3 regions of the Embleya sp. NPDC055664 genome follow, and region 2 is predicted to be linked to each of the others. Evidence: riboswitches for the same ligand, from Rfam matches in the RefSeq annotation. Region 2 holds a riboswitch; each other region holds the start of a gene.
The links. Region 2 has a riboswitch for cyclic di-AMP ahead of ACWGR4_RS29560 (transglycosylase family protein). Riboswitches for the same ligand answer to the same signal wherever they lie in the genome.
Positions count from the first base shown of each region.

Region 1 (4,485 bases), on a different contig from region 2:
TGCACCTTCGACGGCCGTCCCGACCGGGATCGCCCCCGAGCACCTGTCCGATCCGGACGCCGACCGTATCCGCGCGTTGATCGACCACGTGTGCGGACACGGCGCGGCGGACATTCTCCGCGCCGCGCTGCCGCCGGGAGTTCCCGACGCGGTCGTGGACATGGTGTCCCGGCACTGCCGCTTCGACCACGCCGCGCTGCTCGTCTTCCCGGAGCGGCTCGGCGACCTGCTCGACCGACTGCCGCACTGGGGATTACGGACCACCGAGGTCGTGCCCAGCACCGTCGTTCGCGACCGCATCGCCGAACGCCTGGGCCTGCGCGCGGATTCGGTCGAGGTACACATCGTGCGATGCTCGCTGCCCGGCGACGGGGTCGCCGCCTGCGAGGGCCGCAACCTCGAACTGTTCGCCGTGGCACCGGTCCCGGGAGCCGACTTCGCCCGACTACGGGCCGAGGAGCGCGCCCGCAACGGCGAGACACACTTCGCCTTCCGCGTGGTCGAGCCGACCCCGGTCACCCTCCTGGATCTGCACGACCTGCTGGTGTCCCGGGACGAGGTACTGCGGGACGGCGGCGGCTTCAATCCGCACGAGGACACCTTCGTGCTGTACTTCCGCAGCACCGGCGAACCGGCCTCGGACCGCTGGCCGCGCCGCCTGGAGATCCTGGCCACCGGTTCGTATCCCGAGGTACTGCGGCGCCATGCGGCTCCGAACCCGGCGGCCGGTCGAGTCGGTTCGCCGGTGCACGAGGATCCGCCGGGCGAGGACCCGATCCGGGAGATGTTGCACCTGGTCACCGGCGCGTGGGTGACCCAGGCGATCGGTGTCGCGGCGCGGCTGGGCCTGGCCGACCACCTCGGCGACGGGTCCCGGTCGGTGGCCGCGCTGGCCGAGGAGGCGGGCGCCGAACCGGACCGCCTGGGGCGGCTGTTGCGCCTGCTGGCCGGGCACGGGGTGTTCCGGGCCGAGGCGGACGGGCACTATCGGCTCACCGAGCGCGGTGCGCTGCTGCGCACCGATCGGGACGGATCGTTGGCCGCGTTGGCGGACCTGTACAGCGGTCTGTTCTTCACGTCGTATCTCGGGCTGGAGCACACGGTGCGCACCGGCGAGGACGCGTTCACCCGGGTGCACGGCCGCGAGTCGTTCGAATATTTCGCGGAACACCCGGACGACGCCCGGCTGTTTCGGGAGGCGATGGCGTTCGGCACGATCGTCTTCGACGCGGTGCCGGCCGCCCTGGATCTGCCGCCGGCCGCGACGGTGGTCGATGTCGGGGGCGGCGACGGGGAGTTGCTGCTACGCGTGTTGCGCGAGCATCCGACCGCACGCGGGGTGCTCTTCGAGCGGGGGCATGTGGTCGACGCCGCCCGGGAGTTGCTCGCCGCATCGGCCGCCAAGGACCGGTGCGACCTGGTGGTCGGCGACTTCTTCGTCGATCCGCTGCCCGGCGGCGGAGACGTGTACCTGCTGGCCCGGATCCTGCACGACTGGGCGGACGCCGAGTGCCTGGTCGTGTTGCGGGCCCTGGCCCGGGCGATGCCGGTCGACGCACGCCTGGCGATCGTCGAACGGCCGATCGTCGAGGCGGGCGAATCGGTGTTGCCGCTGCGCTTCGACATCCAGATGATGACCAACGCCCGAGGCCGCGAGCGCACGGTGGCGGAGTACCGCGCGTTGCTGGCCGAGGGCGGCTTCGAACTGCTCGACCTGCGACCGCTGCCGCTGGACATGGCGGTACTCACCGCGCGACCGCGCCCCACGCAGGAGTAGGCACCGGACGCGCACGTAGACACCGGGCACACGTGCGGGCACCGGGCACACGTGGGCACCGGACATGCGGCGGCGCCGTGCCCCCGACCACGGTCGGGGGCACGGCGCAGAGCCACTGCTGTCACTGCCACCGCTGTGCGATGGTCACCCGGGCGCCGCCGCGGCCGGGCCGCGCGATCAGTTCGGGCGGGTCGCGCCGGCGATCGGCATGGTGTTGATCGAGGCGATCTCCACCGGCTTGCGCGAGTTGGCGGCGTGCACCATCTTGCCGTCGCCGATGTAGATGCCGACGTGGCTGATGCCCGAGTAGAAGAACACCAGGTCGCCGGGCTGCAGGTTGGCGATCGACACGTGCGGGTCGGCGGCGAACTGGTCGTTGGTCACGCGCGGCAGCGAGATGCCCGCCGCCTTGTACGCGGCCTGGACCAGACCCGAGCAGTCGTACGCGTTCGGGCCGGTGGCGCCGTACACGTACGGCTTGCCGACCTGCGCCTTGGCGAAGGCGACGGCCTGAAGGGCCTTGCTCGACGCGTTCGAGGAACCGCCGGTGGGCGCCTGGTTGCCCTTCGAGCCACCTGTGGCGGGCTTGGCGGCGGGCTTGGCGGCGACGTCGACCGACGGCTTGCTCGTCGGCTTCGGCGCGGTCTTGCCGGTGACCGTGGTCTTCGGCTGGACCTGGATGCTCGGCTTGGCCGGGGCCTCCGCCTTGGGCTGCGCGGGCGCCGAGCCGGTCAGCCGCAGGGTCTGGCCGATCTCGATCAGGTCCGGGCCGGACAGGAGCACGTCGCGGTTGAGCTGGTACAGGCTCTGCCAGCCGCCGGAGACCTTGTTGGTCAGCGCGAGCTGGGACAGCGTGTCACCGGCCTGGACCAGGTAGCGGGCCTTCTCCGCGGCCGTGGCGGCCGCGGGCGCGGCGACCTCGGCCTGGACCGGGGCACTGTCGACCGCGGCGGTCGGCGTGGCCGACAGCACGGCGGAGGCGCCGGTGGGGGCCTGGTCGGTGGTGGGGACCTGCGCGTGGGCCGCACCGGCGCCGGCGACCGGGATGACGGCTCCCATGCCGGCGATGCCCACCGCCGCGACGAAGCGGCGGACGTTGGCGGGGCGGGCGGCTCGGTGGCGAGCGTTTGCGGACAGCATGAAATGGGGTCCTCTCCTGTCGCCTACGAGGTGAGCTGTCGGATTCGGACTGGAGCAGCCCGGTCGCTTCACGCGACTTCACCCCTAGCCGTCACCGGAACGATCCCGGCCACGGCGATTCACCTGGTTCCCCCGCTCCCGTCGGATTCTTCGCTGTAGACATCCCGCTGCCGGCGACGGGATTCGGCGTACCGGCGGCAGGGTTCACCCGAAAGGTGAATCGGCGAGAAAGGTAGGCAATGCGATGGGGAGATCACAACCGAATCGCAGAGTTTGCCCGGAGTGTAAAGGCGGAATAAAGGCGACATCTCGGCCGGCTTCGGTCGGAAGCACCCGCGATGACGAGGGCATATCTCGGAGAGTGGCGTGACGGAGCGGTAACGGAAAATAGTCGAGATCCGTCACCGGTCACCGGAAATGAATTGCAACCCGAAGTCGGCTATATAATTTATGTCCGTTTTATCCATGCGGGCTACATCACATTCCGGGCATCGGGCCGGCCGCACCGCGCCCCCACGCCCCGGCACCATGTGAACAAGTTGTTCAACACGAATCATGCGACATGATCTGTTGACATCGATCCGTGTGTCTCGGCATGCTGTGACCATGCCTTCGACTCCGGACATGCCCGCGACCCCCGAATCCCACGATCCCTTCAGCCCGCCCGACCCCGAACAGGCGCGGGCCCGGCGGGTACACGCATCCCTGTTCCGGATCGCCGAGCGGCACGCGGCCACCGACGAGCAGCGCGCGCGGCAGGTGCATCCGTACATGCTCGGCCCGCACGAGGCGATCCGGCTGGTGTCGTTCCTGCTCAGCGGTATCGCGCAGCCCGCCGACGGCGAGCCGGCGGTCGACCACGCCGACATCACCGCCGCGCTGAGCCTGATCCCGATGGCCCGGGGCGAGATGGACGACCTGGAGGCGGGGCTGCTCCGGATGGCCCGGGGGCGCGAGATGACCTGGCAGGAGATCGCCTTCGGCCTGGGCCTGGGCACCCCGCAGGCGGCCCGCCAGCGCTACGAACGCCTGCTCGGCCGCACCACCCCCGAGTCGGAGGACGACCCGGCCGCCCGGGCCTGAACGCCCGCCGGGTCAACCCGCGAAGACCTCGACCAGGGACCAGATCGCCAGGCCGAGCATGCACACCCCGCCGATCCGCTGCACGGTCTGCAACGGCATGCGCTTGGCGATGAACCGCCCGGCGAGCAGCGCCAGCGCGGACACCGACATCAGCGCCGCGACCGAGCCGATCGCGGTGGACCAGGTGCCGTTGGTGGCGGCCAGGTTGGCGGTGGTGATCTGGGTCAGGTCGCCCCACTCGCTGATGAACACGGCCATGAAGGCGGTCGAGAACACCGCCCGGAACCCGGTGATCCGCGCACCGCCGCCGTCCGCGTCCTCGTCGTCGGCGCCACCGCGCAGCAGCATGAACGCGCCGAAGCCGAAGAGCGCCGCGGAGACGAGCTTGACGATCCAACCGGGGAGCAGCCCGAGCAGACCGCCCGCGCCCACGGCGAGCGCGACGTGCACGGCGAACGCGGTCGAGGTACCGAACCAGACGTAGA
Region 1 covers NZ_JBSHGZ010000016.1:179,196-183,680, reverse strand. Annotated here, with positions in the region: gene ACWGR4_RS25460 (methyltransferase) at 1-1,777, shown strand, start outside; gene ACWGR4_RS25455 (NlpC/P60 family protein) at 1,955-2,917, opposite strand; cyclic di-AMP (ydaO/yuaA leader) riboswitch at 2,924-3,080, opposite strand; gene ACWGR4_RS25450 (DNA-binding protein) at 3,524-4,000, shown strand; gene ACWGR4_RS25445 (TMEM165/GDT1 family protein) at 4,013-4,485, opposite strand, start outside.
Region 1: it holds a riboswitch for cyclic di-AMP, as region 2 does, so the genes downstream of both, ACWGR4_RS25455 (NlpC/P60 family protein) here and ACWGR4_RS29560 (transglycosylase family protein) in region 2, are expected to answer to the same signal.

Region 2 (4,485 bases):
AGTGGGGCTTCACGCCCAAGCGGCTTGCCGGTGCCACCATGTACGACACCGGGATCGCGATCGCCCGCGAGACCAACCCGGCCCCGAAGAACGTGTTCGTGGTCACCGGTGAGGACTACTACGACGGCCTCTCGGCGGGTGCCGCGGCCGGCGGCACCAAGGACAGCGTGGTCGTCTACAGCGCGGGCGACAACATGCCCGCCGTGACCGAGTCCTACCTGAACGCGATCAACCCCGCCACCACGAACGTGATCACCGTCGGCGGGCCGGCCGACCGCGCGCTGCTGTCGGCGAACCTGCCGTCCTGGCCGGACGGCGCGGAGTACTACGCGGTCGCCGGGAACACCGCGGCCGACACCGCGGCCAAGCTCGGCCGGTTCTGGTTCGCCGCCCCGCGCACCGTGGGTCTGGCCACCACCATGACCTGGCAGGACGCCCTCACCGGCGGCGCGATGATGGCCGGGCTCGGCCCCATCCTGCTCACCGACGAGGACAGCCTGGCTCCGGCCAGCTCCTGGTACCTCTACGACAACGGCGCCTCGCTCTCCTCCGTGGTCCTGGTCGGCGGCGAGTCGGCGCTCAACGCGCCGATCGTGGACCAGGCCGGCAACCAGATCGGGCTCCCCGGTCAGTACACCTACGTACCGATGTACAACGGCGTCGAGCCGCCCGCGGGCAAGGCGCTGCGCGCCGCGCCGGCGGACAAGCCCGGCAGCCCGGCCGTGAACGGCCCGGCGAGCGGCACCGGTCCGCAGGCCGGTTCGGACGTCGAGCGGCACACCAAGCGCTGACCGCACGACACCACGGCAACACCGCGACACACCGAGGGCCCTCGGCGGGACACGACATGTCCCGTCGGGGGCCCTCGGCCCGTCCCGGCGGCGGTGAGGCACGGGCGAAACGCCCCCGAAGCGGTCCATCCGGTTAGGGTCTCGACATGAAGTGGCTTGTCACCGGCGGTGCCGGATACATCGGAACGCATGTCGTACGCGGGCTCGTCGCGGCCGGGGACGAGGTCGTCGTGGTCGACGACCTCTCCTCCGGGGTCCGCGAGCTGGTGCCGGACACGATCCCGGTGGTGATCGGCTCCGTGCTGGACCGGGCGCTGCTCGACGAGCTGTTCGGCGCGCACATCTTCGACGGCGTGGTGCACATCGCGGGCAAGAAGCGGGTGCCCGAGTCGGTCGCGCGTCCCCTCTACTACTACGAGGAGAACGTGGAGGGTCTGCGCACGCTGCTCGCGGCGATGGTCGCGGCCGAGGTGCCCCGGATCGTGTTCTCCTCCAGCGCCGCCGTGTACGGCATGCCCGACGTGGACCTGGTCGACGAGGACACCCCGTGTCTGCCGATCAACCCGTACGGCGAGAGCAAGCTGGTCGGCGAGTGGCTGATCGCGGCCACCGCGCGGGCGCACGGGATCTCCTACGCCTGCCTGCGCTACTTCAACGTCGCGGGCGCCGGCGCGCCGGAGCTCGCGGACGCGGGTGTGTCCAACCTCGTGCCGATGGTGCTGGAGAAGTTGACGGCCGGCCGCGCACCGGTGATCTACGGGGACGACTACGACACCCCCGACGGCACCTGTGTGCGCGACTTCATCCACGTGGTGGACCTGGCCGAGGCGCACGTGGCCGCCGCCCGCCGGCTCGCCGCCGACCCGGACACCCGCCTGGTGCTCAACGTCGGCCGCGGTCGGGGCACCTCGGTCCGCGAGATGGTCGAACTCATCCGCGAGGTCACCGGTTTGCGCGAGTTCGCGCCCCAGACGCTGCCCCGGCGCGCCGGCGACCCGGCCCGGGTGGTCGCGAGCGCCGAGCGGATCGCGGCCGAACTGGGCTGGAAGGCTCGCCTGGACGTCTCCGACATGGTGGAGAGCGCGTGGACCGGGTGGCGGGCGCGGCGCGGGTGACGGGCGCGGGACGCGCCACGTGGTGAACGCCGGGCCGGCCGAACGTGTGCCGCGCATCCTGTGCTCCCGAATCACCCCGAGTGCTTTCGTGTGCTCCGAACGCCTCGATGCGACGCCGGCCGGCGAGTCGGCGTCGCGGGGAGTGCGTGGGGTGAAGTGCGCCGGGATGAATCGGACTTGGGGCTTTTGTCCTGTGGGCCGAATCACTCCGGCTCCGGGTGCAGACGGGTGCGCCGATGGGTAACGGCGCGATTCCGGGCCCGAGACGCGCGATGCGCCTGTGACGAACGGGACTTCGGTGATCATTCCCGGGTGATCCATATGAGGCTCGATCAAGGTTCCTTGTCACCCGATCCGGCCGAATCCACCACGGAACGCCAACTACGGTCCTTTCCGTAAGGGATCATCTACATTGCGCTCAACCGCAAAACGGATAATCGGCTTCTATCCGACACAGACTTGTGATCTTCGGCGGGGCCTGCTTAGCGTTCGATCCGTCCGTATCCCACACGGACCCCGATCGCCGGTACGCCGAATCCTGTCGCCGGCCGTTCGGGAGGCTGACGAGCACCACACGACAGGAGCGGGGGAACCACAGGTGAACCGCCGCACACGGCACCGATCGAGACGGTCGGCGGCCGTGAACGGCTTGGGGTGAAGCCACGTTCTTCGGGACGTGGCCGGGCTATCGATCTCCGGCCCGAATCCGACAGCTCACCTCGTAGGCGTGGGAGAGGATCCAGCCATGCTGTCCGGAACCGGGCGTCATCGCCGTCGCAGCACCAGCAGGACCACGCGTCTGATCGCCGCGGCCGGCGTCGCCGGTGTCGGCGTCGCCATGCCGATCATCGGGGCGGGCACGGCTCAGGCCGCGTCCGTGAGCACCTGGGACAAGGTCGCCCAGTGCGAGAGCACGGGCAACTGGAAGATCAACACCGGTAATGGCTTCTACGGCGGCCTCCAGTTCACCCAGAGCACCTGGAACGAGTTCGGCGGCTCGCAGTACGCCGCCCGCGCCGACCAGGCGACCAAGAGCCAGCAGATCGCGATCGCCGAGAAGGTGCTCAAGAGCCAGGGCCCCGGCGCCTGGCCGGTCTGCTCGGTCAAGGCGGGCCTGACCCGCGGCGGTGCCGCTCCGGACCTCGACACGGGCTCGGCGGGCGGCAAGACCGCGCCGAAGACGGCCCCGAAGACGGAGAGCGCCAAGCCGGCGCCGAAGACCGAGACCGCCAAGCCGAAGATCGAGGTCAAGAGCGAGGCGCCGAAGACCGAGGCGCCCAAGGACGAGACTCCCAAGACCGAGGCGCCCAAGGCCGCGACGACCGCCAAGACGGACGCGGCCGGCGACTCCTACGTCGTGGTCGCCGGCGACACGCTGTCGCAGATCGCGAACGCCCGGAACGTGCCCGGCGGTTGGCCGAAGCTGTACGAGGCCAACAAGAGCGTGGTCGGCGAGAACCCGGACCTGATCTTCCCGGGCCAGCAGCTGAAGGTCGACGGCAAGGCCGCGCCGGCCGCCGAGACCAAGACCGAAACCAAGGACGAGCCCAAGGCCGAGGCGCCGAAGGCGGAGACGCCCAAGGCCGAGGCCAAGACCGAGGTCAAGCCGGCCGCCGCGCCGAAGACCACGGTCAAGACCGAGAGCACCAAGGCCGACTCCCCGGCCAAGGGCTCCGAGCAGGCCTCCGGTTCGTATGTCGCCCCGGTCTCCGGCGCCACCTTGACCGCGAGCTTCGGCTCGGGCGGGTCGCGCTGGTCCAGCGGCCACCACACCGGCCAGGACTTCGCCGTCTCGACCGGCACCACGGTGCGCGCGGTCACCTCCGGCACGGTCGTCTCGGCCGGCTGGGGCGGCGCGTACGGCAACGAGGTCGTGATCCGGCACGCGGACGGCAAGTACACCCAGTACGCGCACCTGTCCTCGATCTCGGTCAAGGCCGGGATGAAGGTGCAGACCGGCCAGAAGATCGCGCTCTCCGGCGCGACCGGCAACGTCACCGGCCCGCACCTGCACTTCGAGGTCCGCACCACGCCGAACTACGGCTCCGCGGTCAACCCGATGACGTGGCTGCGCAGCCACGGCGTGAACGTCTGATCCACCACACTCCCGCGCCGAACGGCGGGCGTCCCCTTCGGGGGGCGCCCGCCGTTCGCGTGTGCGGGCCGCGCGGGCGCGGGGCGGGCGGCGGCGGGGGCAGGGGGACGCGCGGGGCGGGTGGATGGCAGTCCCGGGGCGTAGGACGACTCCGGCGCCGAGGTTCGGGTGCCGGGGGTTCAGGCGCGGGGGTTGGGGTGCCGGGGGTTCAGGGCAGGCGGGCCGTGTGAAGGGTGGCGGTCGGGTCGAGCCACAGGGCGAGCGGTCGGCCCGCGCCGTCGAGGGTGGTGGTCGGGCCGTTCGGGGTCGGGCGGTCGTCGAGCACGAGCGGCGTGGGGGTCGCGCCGAGCACCACCGGGCGGCCCTCGGCGTCCCGGGTCGAGGTGAGCAGCGTGCCGTCGGGGCGGGGCAGTTGCCACAGCGGCTCGTAGCCGGCCCCGGCCGTGCGCGTGGCCGTGGGCACCCACGTGTCGGGACCGGCCTC
Region 2 covers NZ_JBSHGZ010000022.1:38,391-42,875, reverse strand. Annotated here, with positions in the region: gene ACWGR4_RS29570 (cell wall-binding repeat-containing protein) at 1-791, shown strand, start outside; gene galE (UDP-glucose 4-epimerase GalE) at 938-1,906, shown strand; cyclic di-AMP (ydaO/yuaA leader) riboswitch at 2,465-2,649, shown strand; gene ACWGR4_RS29560 (transglycosylase family protein) at 2,652-4,001, shown strand; gene ACWGR4_RS29555 (PIG-L family deacetylase) at 4,210-4,485, opposite strand, start outside.

Region 3 (4,485 bases), on a different contig from region 2:
ATACGGCGTTGTTCGACGCGCTGCGCGCCGGCCTCGACGGGACCGCCGTCGAGGTGCGCGAGGTCGCGACGGACATCAACGATCCGGCGTTCGCCAAGGCGGCGGCGGATCGATTGCACGAATTGATCACGAAGGGACACGTGGACTGAGATGAACGGACGCGAGGCGCGGGGCCGACTGCGCACGACGGTCGAGCAGGGCGGCGTCGTGATCGGCGCGGGCGCGGGCACCGGATTGTCCGCCAAGTGCGCCGAGGCCGGGGGTGTGGACCTGATCATCATCTACAACTCGGGCCGCTATCGCATGGCCGGCCGGGGTTCGTTGGCGGGACTGCTGCCGTACGGCGACGCCAACGCGATCGTGGTGGAGATGGCGGGCGAGGTGCTGCCGGTGGTGCGCAGTACCCCGGTCCTCGCGGGGGTGTGCGGCACCGATCCGTTCCGGATCATGCCGCACTTCCTGGACCAACTCGCGGCCATGGGCTTCGCGGGAGTGCAGAACTTCCCGACGGTCGGCCTGTTCGACGGTGTCTTCCGGCAGAACCTGGAGGAGACCGGGATGGGCTACGACCTGGAGGTGGAGATGATCCGGCTGGCGGCGGAGCGCGGCCTGCTCACGGCGCCGTACGTCTTCGATCCCGAGCAGGCCCGCGCGATGGCGGCGGCCGGCGCCGACGTGCTGGTCCCGCACCTGGGGCTGACCACCAAGGGCAGCATCGGCGCGACCACCGCGGTCACCCTCGACCAGGCGGTGGAGCGGGTGCAGGAGATGCGCGACGCGGCGGCGGAGGTCAACCCCGACGTGCTGGTGCTGTGCCACGGCGGGCCGATCGCCGAACCCGAGGACGCGGCGTACGTCCTGGCCCACACCACCGGCGTGGTCGGCTTCTTCGGCGCCTCCAGCATGGAGCGCCTGCCGACCGAGGTGGCCATCACCGAGCAGGCGCGGGCGTTCAAGAGCATCACCCCGAGTGGGGGCACCGCCACGGCGGGCGACACTCCGGCACATCCGTAACCAACGCGCCCGGCAGTAGATGCGTGGCGCACGCGCACGTCCGTCCGTCCGACAACCACGAGCGTGAGGACCCGGCATGTACAAGTTGACCGTGCTCTACGGCCACCCCGAAGACCCGGCGGCGTTCGATTCCTATTACTGGGACAAGCACGTCCCGCTGGCCCGCACCATGCCGGGACTGACCGGCTGGACCATCGGCAAGTGCGAACCGGATCCGTCCGGTGCGAAGCCGCCCTATTACCTGGTGGTCGCGCTGTACGCGCCCTCGCGCGCGGAACTCGAGGCGGTGCTGGATTCGCCCGAGGGGCGGGCCACGGTGGCCGATGTGCCCAATTTCGCGACCGGCGGCGCGACGTTCCTCTGGGACGAGGAGCGGGTAGTGGTTCCGGTAGAGCTGCCCGCGACGGAATAGCCCGTCGTTGACGCACGCGTGACCACGCGGCCGCGCACCGTGTACGCCGGAGCCGTGACCTGCAAAGACGGCGACAAATCGGGCAAATAGGTGTTATTCCTCCCTATGGGGGACGTCACAAACCACCCGAAATGTTTGCCAACCCGGCGAACCGGTGCGTAGCTTCGTGGTTGTTCGCACAAGCGGACTCCCCGGGCGGTACGCCGAATCCTGCCGCCGTCCGAGGGAAGCAGTCGATATCGACTGGCGGCAGGAGCGGGGGAACCAAGTGAGCCGACATCGGCACTGCCGATGCCTGGGGTGAAGCCATGCCTGTGACAGGCGAGGCCGGGCCAATCGTCCGAACCCGACAGCTAACTTCGTAGGCGCCCGACGAGGTAATCAATGACCTTCCGTGCCATCACCGCTCCGGTTCGTTCGCTCTCTCGTGGCCGTCGCGCCGGCATCGCCGTCGCCGCAGGTGCGGGTCTCGTCCTTCCCCTCGTGGGCATGGCGGGCAGCGCGAACGCCGCGACTTCGTCCACCTGGGACGCGGTCGCCCAGTGCGAGAGCACCGGAAACTGGGGCATCAACACGGGCAACGGCTTCTCCGGCGGTCTGCAGTTCACCCCGAGCACCTGGAACGCGTTCGGCGGCAGCCAGTACGCGGCCAGTGCCGCGCAGGCCTCCAAGGCGCAGCAGATCGCCGTCGCCGAGCGGGTCCTGGCGAGCCAGGGCCCCGGCGCCTGGCCGGTCTGCTCCGTGAAGGCCGGTCTGGGCAAGGGCGGCGACGCCAACGCCACGGCCGAGTCCTCGACCACCGGCAAGACCAAGTCCTCGGTCGAGCCGAAGGCCGCGCCGACGTCCGAGGCCAAGCCCGCGACCGGCAACGCGCCGAAGCTCAACGTGCAGCCCAAGCAGGACGTCGCCAAGCAGGACGCGCCGAAGTCGGCCGCGACCGAGCGGGCGTCGGGCTCCGGCACCTACACCGTCAAGTCCGGTGACACGCTGTCCGCGATCGCGGCCAAGTTCGGTGTCAAGGGCGGCTACAAGGCCCTGCACACGGCCAACGCCGGCGTCCTCGGCGACAACCCGAACGTGATCGCCGTGGGCACCAAGCTCGCCGTCTGATCCATACCCTCACCACGTGGGCCCCGCCGAGACATTCGGCGGGGCCCACGCGCGTTCGACCAGGCCCGGCCGGGCCGTTGCACGCGCCCATCCCGATCCGGACATGCGCGCGATGGCGTTGGCGGTGAGCACCGGACGCGAGTAGGCCGAACGGCCCGGTCAGCTCTGCTCGGTGCGCAATAGCCGCAGGAACGCCTTGATGCCGGAGATGACTTCCTGGTTGTCCGTCAACTGGCTGATGGTGTCCTCGAAGCGGCGGCCGAGGGCGTCCACCTTGCGGTCCGCCTCCTGGAAGCGCTTGGTGGTGTCGGCCGCCCCGAAGACCGTCGTCTCCTTGAGCTGCTCGATGCTCTCCAGCAACTCCTTGGTGCGGGTCTCCAGGGCCTCGACCTTGGCCTTGAGGGCCGTGACGTCCTGGCTGACCGCGAGCACGTCGTCGCGGGGGTGGGTCACCTCGCGCAGCATGGTGCGCAGCCGCTGGGACAGGTGCTCCGCATACGCCTGACCGGGTCGAAACAGGGTGCTGAGCAGGTAGAACCCGGCGAACCAATAGCCCACCACGCCACCGGAGATCCAGGTGATCAGCGCGATCACGGCGGCGGAGAGCACGTGTGCGCCGATCGCGCCGTAGAGCAGTCGGCGGGCGATCCGCCGGGCCTCGACGTCACGCCCTTCCGGTACCGCCAGGCCCCGCTCCCGGCTGATCGCGATCTCCGTGATCACCCGCTGGGCCCGGAAGTACAGGTTCCACGGCGCGGTGAGCACCAGGATCAGCCAGAACAGACACACCGCCCCCGCCCCGAGCGAGAGCAGATCCGCCAGTGACGTGTCCTCGACGAAGTACAGCACGATGCCCAACGCCGTCGTGCCGACGAACAGCAGAACCGCAAGCAGCCTGGTCGCACCCACCCGAATCGCACTCCCACCCCACCCGGCGCCCGGCCCACCCGAGCACGCTGCTCGGACTGTAGAGCACGGAGATCACCGTGATCGGGTTCAGCCGTCGGCAACCGATCCGTCGGGGTCGGGGATCCACGAACCGTGGATCCCGGCCGGCACCCGGCGCGGCAATTCGACGGCCGCCATCGGCGGCGCGGTGATCCTGCGCGCGTCCAGTACCAGCAACTCCGAGGCATTCCGGGCCAGATCACTGACCACGGTGAGCAGGTAGCCGTCGTCCTCGGCGGTGCCGCCCTCGGCCGGCACGAACACCGCCTCGCCGGGCATACGGTCGCGCCCCTGTCCGGCGATCCACCGCTCCCCGCTCACCCGGTCGTACTTGACGATCGCGTACTCGCGCAGCCCCGCCCCGGGAAAGGCCGACGCGTAGCCGAATCGGTGCGGCCGGCCCACCGCGCGGGCGTCGATCGTGGGGAACTCGACGACCAGCGAGTCCAGTGCCTGCTCGCCCGCGACGCCCGAGGCCGGGTCCAGGATCCATCGGTGCGAGATCGCGCCGACCACGGGTGACTCGGGGTAGCCGGGCGCACCCACCCACCACCGCCAACTCGTCTCCCACGCGGCCCGATCGAACCTCGGTGCCTCCAGCACGATCCGACCGCGCGCGTCCTCGTACGCGTTGGCCACATGCAGCACCATCCCCGGCGACACCTCGAACCAGGTCGGCACGGCCGGGCCGGTGCGCGGCATCACGCCGATCCGGGGCGCGTAGGACTCGCTCCAGCGGTAGGGCACACCGGAGGACTCGGCCGGGTTGAACACCACCGGCAGGTCGAGCCAGACCACATGGCGTCGCGTCAGCCCGAAGTCGTGCATCAGCGAGGGTCCCGCGCCGCAGATCACCTCGCTGCGGATGATCCGCCCCCGGGGTGACGCGACGTGGTACGTCAGATACGGCGGGGTCGGCGAGTAGCCGAAGAAGTGCAGTTCGCCGGTGCCCGGATCGGTTTTGGGATGCGCGGTCATCGCGGTGGTCAGCCCGCCGGCGA
Region 3 covers NZ_JBSHGZ010000004.1:338,058-342,542, reverse strand. Annotated here, with positions in the region: gene ACWGR4_RS09335 (Tm-1-like ATP-binding domain-containing protein) at 1-149, shown strand, start outside; gene ACWGR4_RS09330 (phosphoenolpyruvate hydrolase family protein) at 151-1,014, shown strand; gene ACWGR4_RS09325 (EthD family reductase) at 1,091-1,426, shown strand; cyclic di-AMP (ydaO/yuaA leader) riboswitch at 1,648-1,810, shown strand; gene ACWGR4_RS09320 (transglycosylase family protein) at 1,916-2,536, shown strand; gene ACWGR4_RS09315 (coiled-coil domain-containing protein) at 2,696-3,445, opposite strand; gene ACWGR4_RS09310 (carotenoid oxygenase family protein) at 3,533-4,485, opposite strand, start outside.
Region 3: it holds a riboswitch for cyclic di-AMP, as region 2 does, so the genes downstream of both, ACWGR4_RS09320 (transglycosylase family protein) here and ACWGR4_RS29560 (transglycosylase family protein) in region 2, are expected to answer to the same signal.